One region of the Calidifontibacter indicus genome, then DNA from elsewhere that is predicted to be linked to it. Evidence: predicted binding sites of a transcription regulator. Region 1 holds the regulator's gene; the other holds the start of a gene.
The links. Region 1 encodes LexA, which represses DNA repair genes until DNA is damaged. Its sites were predicted from a motif close to TCGAACANNTGTTCGA; they were not measured.
Positions count from the first base shown of each region.

Region 1 (7,260 bases):
ATCAGCTGCTTGAGGCTCGACTCACGGGCGTCGGTGCCGAGCGCACCACGGAAGTACTTCGTGGTGACGATGGTGGAGGCGTTCAGCGACCAGAAGTCGGGGAACTCGACCCCACGCTGCTCGAAGATCGTCTCGCCGGTCTTCCAGTTCTGCTGGACGACATCGCGACGCTCCCAGGTGACCTCGTCGTAGGGGTGCACTCCGGGCGTCGTGAAGATGCGTTCCACCTTCACGCCCTTGCCGCCGCGGCGTGCCTTGGCGCGCGCGTTGGTCGTCTCGGTCATGTTCCTGCTCCTCCGTGATTTCTCGACTGGATTTCTCGACTGTGTGACTTACTCGTGGTGCCGTGCGTGCTGGTGCTGTGCGTGCTGTCGGCCGCGCGGCTCAGCTGGTGGTGGTGCGACCAGTCTTGCCGCGACCACCGACAACCTCGCCGGTGTCTTCGGCTCCACCCGCATCACCGTCGACGTGGCTGTCGCTGTCACCGGCGTCGGTCTGCTGCAGGTCTCGCTCGCTGCGCAGCAATGCGATCGCCGCCTCGAAGTCGTCGAGGTCGTCGAACGCCTGGTAGACCGAGGCGAACCGCAGATAGGCGACCTCGTCGAGGCAGCGCAGCGGGCCGAGGATCTCCAGACCGACGTCGTGGGCGTCGATCTCGGCGGCTCCCGCCGAACGGATGCCTTCCTCGACCTGCTGGGCGAGCAACGCGAGTTGGTCTTCGCTGACCGGGCGCCCCTGGCAGGCCTTGCGGACGCCGACGAGCACCTTCTGCCGGGAGAACGGCTCGCTCGCGCCGGACCGCTTGACCACCGTCAGGCTCGCGGTCTCCAAGGTGGAGAACCGCTTCCCGCACGACGGGCACTGGCGACGCCGCTTGATCGAGGTGCCGTCGTCACTGCTGCGGCTGTCGACGACCCGCGAGTCGTCGTGTCGGCAGAACGGGCAGTGCATGGTCACCTCCGGGTGGCGTCACGATCGATCAGAGCCCGCGATGGGCATAGGAATGCCCGGGCCGCGAGGCCTTTTCGGATCGATCTGGGGGTCGATTGTGGAAAACCGGTGTAGAAGTCCGTGGATCCTGTTGACTAGCTGGGGACCTACATGTGGACAACTTACAACGGTGTAACTACTAGATGTAGGGATGCTATTCCGGTCCGACCCCAAGATGCAACAGCCCCGGCGTGGCGAATTCGGCCCGCTCCGGCCGAGCCCGCAAATGCGCAGGTCACGGACTTGCAACACCTCGAAATCGATCGGGACACGCCTCCGCGACCGACCGAACGACGAGGCCCGGCGTCGACCGATCAGGTCGACACCGGGCCACGAGATGCACGTGATCAGCGCAGGCTCAGCGCGGGACCACCAAACGCTGACCCTCGCTCACCTGAAGGCTGTTGAGGCCGTTGGCGCGCTGGATGCGGTAGACGGCTTCGCCGACCGGCAGTTGCGGGTAGGCAGCGTGGGCCACCTCGGACAGGGTCTGCCCCGAGCGGACCACGAGTTCGGAGCTCGAGGAGCCGCCGGCGAACGCCTGGCCAACTCCCCACCCGCCACCGACGATGGCCGCGAGGACCAGGGCGGCCACCAGGCGCCGACCACGGATCGTCAGGCGCACAGCGCCCTCGCCGGCCGCCGACACCTGAGACTGGGCGGGCACGAGGTGCAGGTGGCGGCGCGTGCGCGGCTCGCGCCCGACGACCGGTGCATCCCAGTGAGCGACTGCACTCATGATGTTCTCCATCCCCGACGCCTGAGCGTCGTCCCAATGTTCGCTCGCACACGCGTGCGATAGAACGCCTGTACGATGTATAGCACGGTTGTTCGAAATAAACGAGACACGCGTCGTACAAATGTTTGATAACTGTGTGCGAGCGGCATAGCCTCTTTCCATGCTTCGCAGCCTGGCAGCGACCACCGACAACCTCCGTCGGCCGACTGTCTGACCGCAGGCACCAGCACCGCAGCTGGAGCACGACACGAGCACGACACGAGCACGGCCCCGGCGAGACGACGAAGGACGCAGACGACATGGCCAAGATCCACCAGTTGCCCGACGACGAGGGCGGCACCGCGCTCACGACCCGCCAGCGGAAGGTGCTCGAGGTCATCCGCAACTCGGTCGACCGCCGCGGTTACCCGCCGAGCATGCGCGAGATCGGTGAGGCGGTCGGTCTCACCAGCCCCAGTTCGGTCGCTCACCAGTTGTCGATGCTCGAGCGCAAGGGCTACCTGCGCCGCGACCCCAACCGGCCGCGCGCGATCGAGATCATCTCCCCCGATCACAACGCCGAAAAGCGCGGCGTGCGGGGTGGTTCCAGCGTCACCTCGGCCGACGAGTCCACGGTCGACGAGACCGGCGCCGGCGACCAGCGGCCGGCCGCGTCCTACGTGCCGGTGGTCGGGCGGATCGCCGCCGGCGGCCCGATCCTCGCCGAGGAGGTCGTCGAGGACGTCTTCCCGCTGCCCAAGCAGATCGTCGGTGAGGGCGATCTGTTCCTGCTGAAGGTCGTCGGTGACTCGATGATCGACGCGGCGATCTGCGACGGCGACTGGGTCGTCGTGCGTCAGCAGCCGACCGCCACCAACGGCGACATCGTTGCGGCGATGCTCGACAACGAGGCCACCGTGAAGACCTTCAAGCGCCGCGACGGCAAGGTGTGGCTGATGCCCCACAACCCCGCGTACGACCCGATCGACGGCGACCACGCCGTCATCCTCGGCAAGGTGACCGCGGTGCTACGCCGGGTCTGAGCTCCCGGAATCAGTCCCCGGATTCAGACCCGGAGTCAGTCCCGGGCACATCACCCAGCACGTCCCACACCGCCTCCTGCAGCACCTCGCGCAGGGGGCGGTGGACGTGTCGGGTGGCGATCTCCTCGGCCCGTGACCAGCCCGTGTTCATCAGCACGATCGGCACCTCGAGCGCGGCGGCCCGGCGGGCGAAGCGGTAGCCCGACATCACCCCGAGCGACGAGCCGACGACCAGCAACGTGCGACTTGCGGCGACGAGGTCGAAGCAGTGGTCGACGAGCGGTTTGGGCACCGACTCCCCGAACATCACGACGTCGGGCTTCAGCAGGTCGCTGCCGCAGGTCGGGCAGTGCACCAGCGTGATGTCGTGGATGAGCGATTCGTCGATGTCGACGTCGCCGTCGGGGCGCAGCGGAAGGTTGCGCGCACGCTCGGCATCGGCCGCGAACGCCGGGTTGAGCCGGGTGAACTCGCGCTGCACCCACTCGCGGTCGACGGTGCTGCGGCAGTCGAGGCAGATCGCGCGGCCGAGGTTGCCGTGCAGCTCGATCACCGTTCGGGATCCTGCGCGCTGCGCCAACCCGTCGACGTTCTGGGTGATCGTCGCGGCGAGCAGGCCGGCGCCTTCCAACCGGGCGAGATGGTCGTGTGCCGGGTTCGGTTCGGCGGTGCGAAACCGCGTCCAGCCGACATAGGAGCGGCTCCAGTACCGCTGCCGAGCAGCCGCACCCGCACGGAACTCGGCCACGGTCATCGGTTGCACGCGGCGCACGCCGTCCGGGCCGCGGTAGTCGGGCAGACCGGAATCCGTGGACAACCCGGCACCCGTCATCACGAGCACCTTGCCCGCACGCAGGCGATGAGCCAGGTAACTGCGGTCGTCCATCGGGTCCTTCGCTGGTCGTTCGGCGCGTCGCACGTACGCTAGTAGGCATGATCGACGCTGCCGGACTCCGGGTGATTCGTGCCATCGCTGACGAGGGCAGCTTCACCGCGGCCGCGTCGTCGCTGGGTTACTCCCAGCCTGCCATCTCCCAAATGGTGCGCCGCTTGGAGGAGCGGCTGGGCACTCCCCTGGTCGAACGACTCGGACGCAACGTGCGCCTCACCGAGGCCGGTGAGGTGCTCGCCCGCCATGCCGGCGCCGTCCTGGGCGCGATCAGCGCGGCCGAGTCGGAGGTGGCCGCGATCGCCGGTCTGCGTTCGGGCCGGGTGCGGCTGATGGCCTTCCCGTCGTCGTCGTCGACCCTGGTGCCGAAGGCGTTGTCGCTGGTGAAGAAGCGTTTCCCGCAGGTGCAGGTGACCTTCGCCGAGGGTGAGCCGCCGGAATCGTTGGCCGCGCTGCGCGCGGGCGAGTGCGACGTCGCGGTCGCGTTCACCTACGAGGGGCTCGAGCTCACGACCGACCAGCTCGACGACTTCGAGGTGCGTGAGCTGTTGCTCGACGACGTGCGCATCGCGCTGCCCCTCGACCACCCGCTCGCCGCCCACGAGAGTGTCGACCTCGCCGACCTCGCCCAGGCGCCGTGGATCGCGGGCTGCACCCGCTGTCGCGGCCACCTGCTCGCGTTGGCCGACGGCGCCGGGTTCGCCCCCGATGTCGCCTTCGAGACCGAGGACTACGTGGCCGTGCTCGGACTCGTGGCCGAGGGTCTGGGAGTCGCACTGGTGCCCGACCTGATCCTGCGTTCCGCCCCGAACGCGCGGGTGAAGGTGCTCCCGATCGACCCGCCGTCGCACCGCCGGGTCTTCGCGGTCACCACGCCCGACCTCACCCGGGTGCCCGCCGTGGCCGCCATGATCGACGCGCTCGTCGAGGCGGCACACGACCAGTCGTGCGTCGGTGCTCCGGCCTGAGCCGCCTCGCCGACCAGCCTCGCCGGTGCCGACAAGCTGACAACTTCGTGAAGGCACCGTGACGGCGCGCGTGGTCGACCGGCAGTGGGTGAACCGGCGCCGGCTCGCCGTCCAACGGTTGTCGTCGACCCCATTGCCGCACGCGGCGGACGCCGTCCGCCTGCTCACCTGTGTGCAGTCGCAGGACGCGCCTCTCGCCGCCCACTCGCTCGCGATGCGCTCACGGGACACGCGCTACGCCGAGGTCGTGGCTGCGCAGGCGCGCGGAGACTGGGTGCGCACCCACATCCTGCGACCGACCTGGCACTTCGTCGCGCCGCAGGACCTGCGCTGGATTCAGGCGCTGACCGGCCCGAAGGTGGAGCGCTCCGACGCGGCACGCTTGCGGCAGCTCGGCATCACCGCCGACGTGATGGACGCCGGTCTGGATCTCCTGCGCGAGGTGCTCGCCGACGGCGCGGCGCTCTCACGCGCCGAGCTCGGGCCGATCTTCGCCGAGCGCGGTCTGCCCGGCCCGGGCGAAGCGATAGCGCATCAACTGATCGTGGCCGAGGTGCGGGCCGTGATCTGTTCGGGCGCCCCGCGGCTCACCGGCAACACCGCCGAGCACACCTACGCACTCGTCGCCGAGGTGATCCCGGCCGTCGAGGCCGATTCGTGGCCACGCGAACACGCCGCCTGCATGCTGACCCACCGGTTCTACGCCGGACACGGCCCCGCATCCGAACGTGACCTTCAGCGGTGGAGCGGCTTGACGCTCACCGAAATTCGTTCCGCAACAGCGGAACTCACGTCGTCGCCGACCCTGCGTGACACGCACCCGCTGGAGGCTGTCGAGCTCGACGGCGACACCTTGTGGTTCGATCCGCGGGTGCCGGCCCGCACGACCCGCCGACAGAGCGCGTACCTGTTGTCGACCTTCGACGAGGCGGCGCTCACCTACCCCGCCTCGGGCTTCCCCCGGCGCGACGCCGGCGCCGATCGAGTCCGGATGCTTTCCCAGGCCGCACGCGGAGTGATCATCGTCGACGGCAGCGACGTGGGCACCTTCGGTCGCACGATCGGCCCGCACGACGTGCGCGTGACCATCCGCGCCGAGGTCAACCTGAGCGCCGACGCGCGCGACGCCATTGCGCACGCCGCGCAGTTCCTGGCCGACTTCCACGACCGGCCGCTCCGACTCGACTTCAGCTAGACCGCCCCGACTCGCAACCGGTCACCCGACCCGAACAACAGGATCGTGCCGTCGCGGTCGGTGCGCAGCACCGCGCATCCGGCGAGCAAACCCAAGGTGCGCGGCGCCGGGTGCCCGTAGTCGTTGTCGGCCCCGACGCCGATGAGACAGACCCGGGGTGCGACGGCCGCGATGAGTCCGGCGTCCTGATTGGCCGATCCGTGGTGCGGCACCTTGAGCACGTCGAAGCGTCCGTCGACGAGCTCCCGGCGCACCGCCGCGCCGGCTTCGCGTTCGATGTCGCCGGTGAACAGCAGCCGGGCACCGCCGGCGTGTACGTCAAGCACCACCGAGCCGTTGTTCTGCACCGATCCGTCGGTGAGCGTGCGCGCCGGCCACAGCACCCGGGCGCGCACCGAACCGATCACGAGGTTCTCCCCCGCAACCACCGCACGCACCGGCAGCCGCGACCGGGCGATGAGCTCCATCGTCGGCTCGCGCCGGGAGGCCTCCTCCCCCTTGCCGGCTGCGTCCTGCTGATCGACGGACGTCGTCAGCACCTGCCCGACGGTGCGCCCCGACCGCAGCACGCCGGAAAGACCGTCGACGTGATCGGCGTGGAAGTGCGTGAGCACGATGGTGTCGATGTGACCGATGGCGAGGCGGGACAGGCAGGCATCGACGGCGTCGGGGTCGGGACCGGTGTCGACCAGGAGCACGCCCCCGCCCGGGTCACGTACGACGGTCGCGTCGCCCTGACCGACATCGCACATCGCGACGAACCACCCGGGTGGGGGCGACGGGGACGGCACCGGCACGACGAGCGCGAGCGCGGTGATGCCGGCCGCACCGGCGCTCCACCGGCGGCGGGTCAGTTGGTGCAGCCACCAGGGCGCGGTGGTGAGTGCAAGCAGGATCGCGAGCACGAGCGTGACGACGCCCGGCCAACCCGGCAGCCAGGGCAACGAGCCGTAGGGCAGCGCGGCCGCGACATGGGCGATCAGTGCGATCCCCCACGCCGGGAGGCCTGCCACCCACGCGAGCGCCACGGCGGCGGGTGGCAGCAGCGGCGCGGTGCAGACCACGAGCACGCCGGCCACGGTGGCGATCGGCACCAGCGGCGCGGCGGCGACATTGGCCGGCAGCCCGACCAGGCTCACGCTGGATTGCAGGAGCACCGTGATCGGTGCACAGAAGACCTGCGCGGCCAGCGGCACCGCGGTCGCCTCGGCGAGAGGCGCCAGCCGGGGCGGCAGCCGCCGTGCCATGGCGTCGGCCCAACGCCGCGCGAACAACAGCAGGCCGAGGGTGGCCAGCGCGGACAGCACGAAGCCGAAGGACCGTGCGAGGTGCGGGTCGACGAGCAGCAACACCAGCACGGCCGCGGCCAACGCGGGCGCCCCGACCTTGCGCGCGCCCGAACGCAACGCCAGCAGCCCGACCACGCCCATCGCCGCGGCCCGGATGACCGAGGGTTC
Region 1 covers NZ_QTUA01000001.1:2,710,497-2,717,756, forward strand. Annotated here, with positions in the region: gene DFJ65_RS12885 (vitamin B12-dependent ribonucleotide reductase) at 1-284, opposite strand, end outside; gene nrdR (transcriptional regulator NrdR) at 385-951, opposite strand; gene DFJ65_RS12895 (LysM peptidoglycan-binding domain-containing protein) at 1,349-1,729, opposite strand; gene lexA (transcriptional repressor LexA) at 2,029-2,751, shown strand; gene DFJ65_RS12905 (Sir2 family NAD-dependent protein deacetylase) at 2,762-3,637, opposite strand; gene DFJ65_RS12910 (LysR family transcriptional regulator) at 3,685-4,608, shown strand; gene DFJ65_RS12915 (winged helix DNA-binding domain-containing protein) at 4,667-5,803, shown strand; gene DFJ65_RS12920 (DNA internalization-related competence protein ComEC/Rec2) at 5,800-7,260, opposite strand, start outside.

Region 2 (7,260 bases), 460 kb from region 1:
CAGCCCGAGTCGGGCGGCGAGGTGTTGGGCGAAGTCACGGACGGCGGTCGCCTTCTCCTGCTCGTCGTCGGGCACACGCGCGTCGCCCCACGGGTCGTCGAGCAGGTCGGGGTGCTGCCACATCTGTTGTCCGTCGGCCCGCCAGATGAGGCCGATCTGCCAGCGCGGCAACGGTTCTCCCGGATACCACTTGCCCTGACCGTGGTGGGTGATGCCGCCTTCGGCGTAGCGGGTGCGCAGCGTCGCGGCGAGTTCGGTGGCGAGCTTGCGCTTCTCGGGGCCGTCGGCCGCGGTCTCCCACTGCGGGGTCGAGGTGTCGCCTGCGGAGACGAAGGTGGGCTCGCCGCCCATGGTGAGCCGCACGTCGCCCGCCTCGAGCAGTTCGTCGACGTGGCGTCCGAGCTCGCGCACCTTCTCCCACTGCACGTCGGAGTAGGGCTTGGTGACGCGCGGGTCTTCGAAGATGCGGGTGACGGTGTTCTCGAAATCGAAGCTGACACCGACGGGTGCGGTGGCTCCGGTGATCGGTGCCGCGGCGGACGGGTGGGGCGTGGCGCACAGCGGGATGTGCCCCTCGCCTGCGAAGAGGCCACTGGTCGCGTCGAGTCCGATCCATCCGGCGCCCGGCACGAACACCTCGGCCCAGGCATGCAGGTCGGTGAAGTCCTCGGTCGGACCGTCGGGTCCGTCGAGCGCCTTCACGTCGGAGGTGAGCTGAACGAGATAGCCCGAGACGAATCGGGCGGCCAGGCCGGCTTCGCGCAGCGCCGACACCAGCAGCCAGGCACTGTCACGGCACGACCCGATACCTCGATCGAGGGTCTCCTGCGGTGTCTGCACGCCGTGCTCCATCCGCACGGAGTACGAAACCGACCGGTTCACAGCGCTGTTCATCGCGACCAGGAAGTCGACGATGCGCGGGTCGTCCTCGCCGGAGCGGGCGTCGGCAACCGCCTTGTCGATCCATTCCCGCACCTGCGGCGAGGGGCCGCTGCCCTCGTCGCCGTCGTCGACCGGGCGCAGGTAGGGCTCCAGATCGGCACGCAGGTCGGGGGCGTACTCGAACGGGAAGTGCTCGGCGTACTCCTCGACGAAGAAGTCGAAGGGGTTGATCACCGTCATGTCGGCGACCAGGTCGACGGTGATGTCGAGTTCCTTGACGCGCTCGGGGAAGACCAGCCGGGCGAGGTAGTTGCCGAACGGGTCCTGCTGCCAGTTGATGAAGTGGTTCTTCGGCGAGACCGACAGCGAATACGACTCGATCGGAGTGCGACTGTGCGGTGCCGGTCGCAGCCGGACGACATGCGGGTGCACCGTCACCGGCTCGTCGAAGGTGTACGTCGTGCGGTGGTGGAGGGCAACCCGGATCGTCACCCGGCCAACAGTATCCAGAGCCGGGTCTCCTGCGGGTTCAACTCCAGTCGGGTGGATCGGCCGTGGACAAGTGAGGATCGTCACTTCGGAAGGTGCGCACCGGCCCCGGGCCGGTCGTCGGGCCCTCGAACCGCACCGTGACCCGGCCCAGCCCACTGCCCCACACCCAGCCGGCGCCGTGCTCCTCGTGGCGGACGTCGGCCCCGGGCGACCAGGTGTGCGGGTCGCGTCCCCAACCTTCGTCGAGGTCGTGAGCCGTCACCGCTTGCGCCGGGGACGGTTCGACGACCTCCTCCTCGTCGAACGCCATCCGCTCCTGCGCATGGGGCGACATGCCCGACACGCCGAACCCCAGCAGTCGCAGGCCGGCGGCGGTGTCGGCGGCCGAGAGCAGACGGCGGGCGACGGCGAGGATCGCGGCCAGGTCGCCGGTCGGGTGCAGGGTGCTCTCCGACCGGGTGAAGGTGGAGAAGTCGCCGTGGCGCACCTTGATGGTCATCGTGCGCGCGAAGTGTCCGTGCTCGAGCAGTCGGGCGGTGACCCGCTCGACCAGTTTGACGAGTTCACGGTCGAGCACCGCCGAGTCGGCGATGTCGATCGGAAAGGTCTCCTCGGCCGAGATGCTCTTCGCCTCGCGCTCGGTGACCACCGGACGGTCGTCGCGGGCGAACGCCATCTCGTGCAGGCCGCGTCCGTGCGACTCGCCGAAGATGCTGACGAGGTCGGTGACCGACATGCGCTGGAGGTCGGCGACCGCCTCGACTCCGAAGGTGCGCAGCCGCTCCCCCGTCACCGGGCCGACGCCGCCGAGCACACGGACGGGCAGCGGCGCGAGCACCTCCACCTCGTGCCCGGCCGGAACGATCACCAGACCGTTCGGTTTGTCGAGGTCGGAACCGATCTTCGCCATCTGCTTCGAGCTTGCGACACCGACGCTGGCGGTCAGTCCGCCTGTCGCAGTGGAGATCTCGGCCAGCAACATTTCGATCCGCGGGCGCAGGGCCTCGACCGAGAAGTCTTCGATGTCGCCATCGGCCAGGTCGACGTACGCCTCGTCGACCGACACCTGCTCGACGGTGGGCGAGAGTTCGTGCAGCAACTCCATGACCAGAGCGCTCGACCGTCGATACGCGGCGCCGCGCGGGCTGAGGAACGCGGTGCCCGGCGGGCACAGACGCCTGGCCTGCGCCGTCGGCATCGCCGACCTCGCCCCGAACACCCTCGCCTCGTACGACGCTGTCGCCACGACACCGCGTCCGCCGGTGCCGCCCACGACCACCGGTTTGCCGCGCAGGCTCGGCTTGTCACGCTGTTCGACGGCGGCGAAGAAGGCGTCGAGGTCGAGGTGCAACACGCTCGGACGAGTTCTCACCCGTTCATTCTGGCCCGTCACCGCGCGTTGACGTCTGGGGCACGGGTGCCTCGGTGGATGGGGGTCGTGATCTCTGCATCGTCTGCTTCGACTGCTTCGTCAGTGGTGTCACGGCATCGTGCTTCGCCGGCGCGCTGCTGCAGCAATGTCGCACCGACCAACCTGACGTCGTGGAACTGGCCGACGATGGCATGCGCCGCCGTGCTCGTCGTTCTCGCGTTCGTCGGGTTCATCGCCGGATGCCGCCGGGCACGCGCACACACCGGTTGAGAAGATCGCGGCTGGCTCGATGTGACGCTGGTGGCCCGATGCGACTCTGGCGGCTCAACGTGGCTCGGGTGGATTCTTCTCGGTGCGGCCGCTGTCGCTGTCGGGGTACGTGGTGTAGCGGCGGCCGGTGCGGCTGATCCAGGTACAGATGCCGTCGTCGGTCATTTCGACGTCCCAGTGGCCTTTGGTCTTGGCGTCGTGGTGGTGCCGGCACATCGCGGCGAGGTTCGCGCCCTTGGTGTCGCCGGTTGGCCATTCCTGCACATGGTCTTCGTCGCAGCGGATCGCGGGTCGGCTGCATCCGGGGAACCGGCACGACCGGTCCCGCAATGCACGAACTCCCGGATCTTCGGTGGCGGTTCGTAGCGTGCGGACGCTGTTTGCGCGGTGATGCCGGTGTCGGCGTCGAACAGCACCCGGGTCAGCCGGCAGCCGAACCGGTCGACCAGCGCATCGACGGTGTCCGGTGCGACCAACCCGATGCCGGGGATCTCCGCCCAGTCAGTGCGGGGCCTCCCATGGGCGTCACCATCTGGTGGGCCGGTCGAGCCGTGTGATGTCTCCGGATCGGCTGTGTCACAGTCATTTTCGGGAGGACCTGGATCGCTTGCCGCCTGCGGACCGGCGCCTTCGCCGTTGTCGGCGCAGTCACTGCTGTCGTCATGGTCGTCGCTGGTGGCGTTGGTGCGTTCGAAGGGGACGTGGATGACGAGGTGGACCCCGATGTCGCAGCCTTCAGTGACGAGGTCACACAACGCGTCGAGGCGTAGCTGGCCCAGTGTCGGCTTGAAGGCTGCGCCCGGTTCCGAACCCTGCGAGTAGTGCTCGGGGTGCGCTTTGGCGTGTTGTTCGGGGTGTTTACGCCAGGTGTCGGCCAAGTGGTCGAGCGCGGCGTGGATCTTCGCGATCTGATCCGCCGGACCCACCGCACGTAACTCCGAGAGTCCGGGGATGTCGGAGGCGTCGGCCCAGACCCCGATCGCCTCCCGCGCGGTCCGCTTTCTCGTTTGTTTCGCGGCGTCGGCTTCCCACCGGGTCACCAGAGCTCGCACAGTCGACTTCAGTTTCTGGAACCCCCACGATGCGAACCCGCGCGACCCCAACAACTCCGCCTCGACCAAGGCTGCGGTCTCACGGGAGGCGTCGGCGACTTCGGCCGCGACGAGGTTCACCTTCCAGAACGGCACCCCACCCGCGACCGCGGCCTCGACCAGCCGCGGGGTTTTCGTACACGCCGTCACCGCGGCACCCAACCGGGTCGAGGCCGTCCGGGGCGCCAACCGGCAGGCCGCGGCCAAATCAGTGTCGGCGAAGTCCGCCTGATGCCCGATGGGCCGTTCGACCGGCACCGCGAACCCGGTGTCGGAATCGATCACTTCCCGGTCGATCGCCGCGTACCTCGCCATCGCGATCGCCGAAGCGGCCTGCACCACCGAACCCGTCACCGCGGCCGCACGGATCGTCTCCTCCAACGACCGCAGCTCCTCCACCGACGACACCCGCCCCGTGGCCGCACCCTCACCCGCGCGGATCGTGTCGGTGTCGATCTTGGCGAACGCATCCCGACACAACTGCGCCGCCGCAGCCAGCATGTCCGTCGCCGAGGAATGCTGCGTGATCACCGGGCGCACCCGATACGTCTTGCGACTCAACACCGATTCGAGCAGCTCGAGTTCGACCTCGCTCAGAGGCTCATCGATCTCGTAACTGGTGGCCATGAATCAAACATATGTACGACCACCGACACCCACAATCAGTCGCAGACGACCTGTGGACAAACGACACCGACCCGAGGGGCTGTGGATCAAATCACGTTGAGAATCAACTGGTTTGGACACGGTCGGGTATCGGCTCGGGCTCGCTTCGCTCGCGCGATCGCTACCCCACCGTGCGGTGCACAACCAAGGGCAGCACCCGCGTCGCACCCTGCCCACGCAGCACGGCCGCGGCGACCGTGGCGGCCCAGCCGGACGAGGTGCGGTCGATGATGAGCAGGACGGTGTGTTCGCTGACCGGAGCCTGCGGCCCGGCACCGAGACGCTCCTTCAACGCGGCGGCTTCATCAGCGCTCGGCAGATCGGAGGGCACGCGCTCGACCGGCCAGTTCGCATACGGCAAGCGACCAGCCGCAGCGAGGTGCTCGGCGACCGACTGCACGAGTGCCGGGAGGCCGCCGGGTGCGACCGACACCACGCAGGTCGGCCGCTGCGTCCAGCTCTGCGCCCAGTCCGACAGCGTGTGCACCGCGTGTTCGAGCAGTTCGGGGTCGGCAGCCGACCCGTCGGCAAGACAGCCGGCCAGCGAGTCCGACCATTCCGGTGCGTCGGCGTGCACCAGCACCCGCCCTGCGTCGGCCGCGACAGCGACCGGAATCTTGCCGCGAGTACCGAAGGCCCCACCGGGCCACATCTTGCGCGGCTCCAATACGTGTCGTTCGGTGCGCAGCACCCGACGGACCCCACGCATCGTGTCGGCGGACGCCTCGCCCACCAGTCCGTCGGGCAGGCCGCCGGTGCACACCGAGCATCGTCCGCACGGCGCCGCCGACGGATCGTCGAGCGACTCCTGCAGCAGTTGCATCAGGCAGCCCTGCCCACGCACGTAGCGGCGCATGATCTCCGCCTCGCGCCGCCGCGTTGCAAGCACCGAGTCGTAGTGTTCCTGGTCGTAACGCCACTCCTTGCCGGTCACCGTCCAGCCGTCGGTGCTGCGGGTGACGATGTCGTCGACGGCCAGCTGTTTGAGCATCAATTCGACACGGGTGCGTCGCACGCCCGACTCCGCCTCCAAGGCGACGACCGACATCGGCCCGTCGACCCCGCGCAGGATCTCGAGCACCCGCTCGACCTCCTTCGGTCGCGGGATGGTCGCGGTGGCGAAGTAGTCCCAGACCGACTCGTCGGAGGCCGACGGCAGCAGTGTCACGAGAGCATGGTCGATCGCACGGCCGGCACGGCCGACCTGCTGGTAGTACGACACCGGGGACGGCGGGGCGCCGACGTGCACGACGAACCCCAGGTCGGGCTTGTCGTAGCCCATCCCGAGCGCCGAGGTGGCCACGAGTGCCTTCAGCTCGTTGCGACGCAGCCCCTCCTCGAGTCGCTCGCGTTCGGCGCCGTCGAGCTGACCGGTGTAGGCCGCCACCTGCAGCGACGGGTCGGCGCCGTGTCGGGTGCGCAGCACCTCGGCGAGACGTTCGGCATCGGCGACGGTGAGCGTGTAGATGATGCCCGAGCCGGGAAGTTTGGGCAGGTGGTCGGCCACCCAGGCGAACCGTGCGAGCGGGTCCATCTGCGGGGTCACCGCGAGGGTGAGGCTCGAACGTGCGAGCGGTCCGCGCAACACGAGAGTGTCTGAACCCAGCTGTGCCGCAACGTCTTCCACGACGCGCGCGTTCGCGGTCGCGGTCGTGGCGAGCACCGGGGTCTGCGGGTTGAGGCGTCCGAGCACATCGACCACCCGGCGGTAGTCGGGGCGGAAGTCGTGACCCCAGTCGCTCACCGCGTGGGCCTCGTCGACGACCACCATGCCGAGTCGTCCGGTGAGGGCGTCGAGCACCCGGGCGCCGAATCCCGGATTGGCGAGCCGTTCGGGCGAGACGAGCAGCACGTCGATGCGGTCGGCGGCGAGCTCGGCCTCGATGCGCGACCAGTCGTCGATGTTGGCGGAGTTGAGGGTGGCCGCCACCAGACCGGCGCGCTCGGCGGCGGCGACCTGATCCCGCATCAGCGACAGCAACGGCGAGACCACCAAGGTGGCGCCTTCGCCGCGATCGCGCAGCATCGAGGTGGCGATCCAGTAGACGGCCGACTTGCCCCACCCGGTGGCTTGCACGACGAGCACCCGCGCACCCGGGTGGGTGAGATGCTCGAGCGCTTCGCCCTGGCCGTCCCTCAGCTGCGCGCCCGGGCCGGCGAGGGCTCCCAGGACGCGTTCGACGGCGTTGTCCAACAGTTCGGTCGACATGTGCTCGACCTTGCCACGAGGTGCCGACAACCCGCCAAGAACCCGTCAGAGGCCTGTTGAAAACCTGGCGGCCGACAGCGGCCGGCACGGCCGACAGCGGCCGGCACGGGCCGCCACAGAGCGAGCCGCGCTACTTCGAGCCGTTCTCCTTGGCCGCGGCCTTCGCCGCCTTGCGCTCGGCACGCCGAGCCCGCTCGTCGGCGTCCAGCTTCTCGGCTTCTTCCAGCGACGGAGCCGTGCCGCCGAGCGCCTTCGGCAGAAACACCAGGTCGTCGCCG
Region 2 covers NZ_QTUA01000001.1:2,247,783-2,255,042, reverse strand. Annotated here, with positions in the region: gene DFJ65_RS10690 (transglutaminase family protein) at 1-1,374, opposite strand, end outside; gene DFJ65_RS10685 (DNA polymerase IV) at 1,412-2,746, opposite strand; gene DFJ65_RS10675 (13E12 repeat family protein) at 3,178-4,734, opposite strand; gene DFJ65_RS10670 (RecQ family ATP-dependent DNA helicase) at 4,895-6,982, opposite strand; gene DFJ65_RS10665 (lysophospholipid acyltransferase family protein) at 7,113-7,260, opposite strand, start outside.
Region 2: a site for LexA is predicted at 4,738-4,753, ahead of DFJ65_RS10675 (13E12 repeat family protein). Genes of this name have one in related genera too.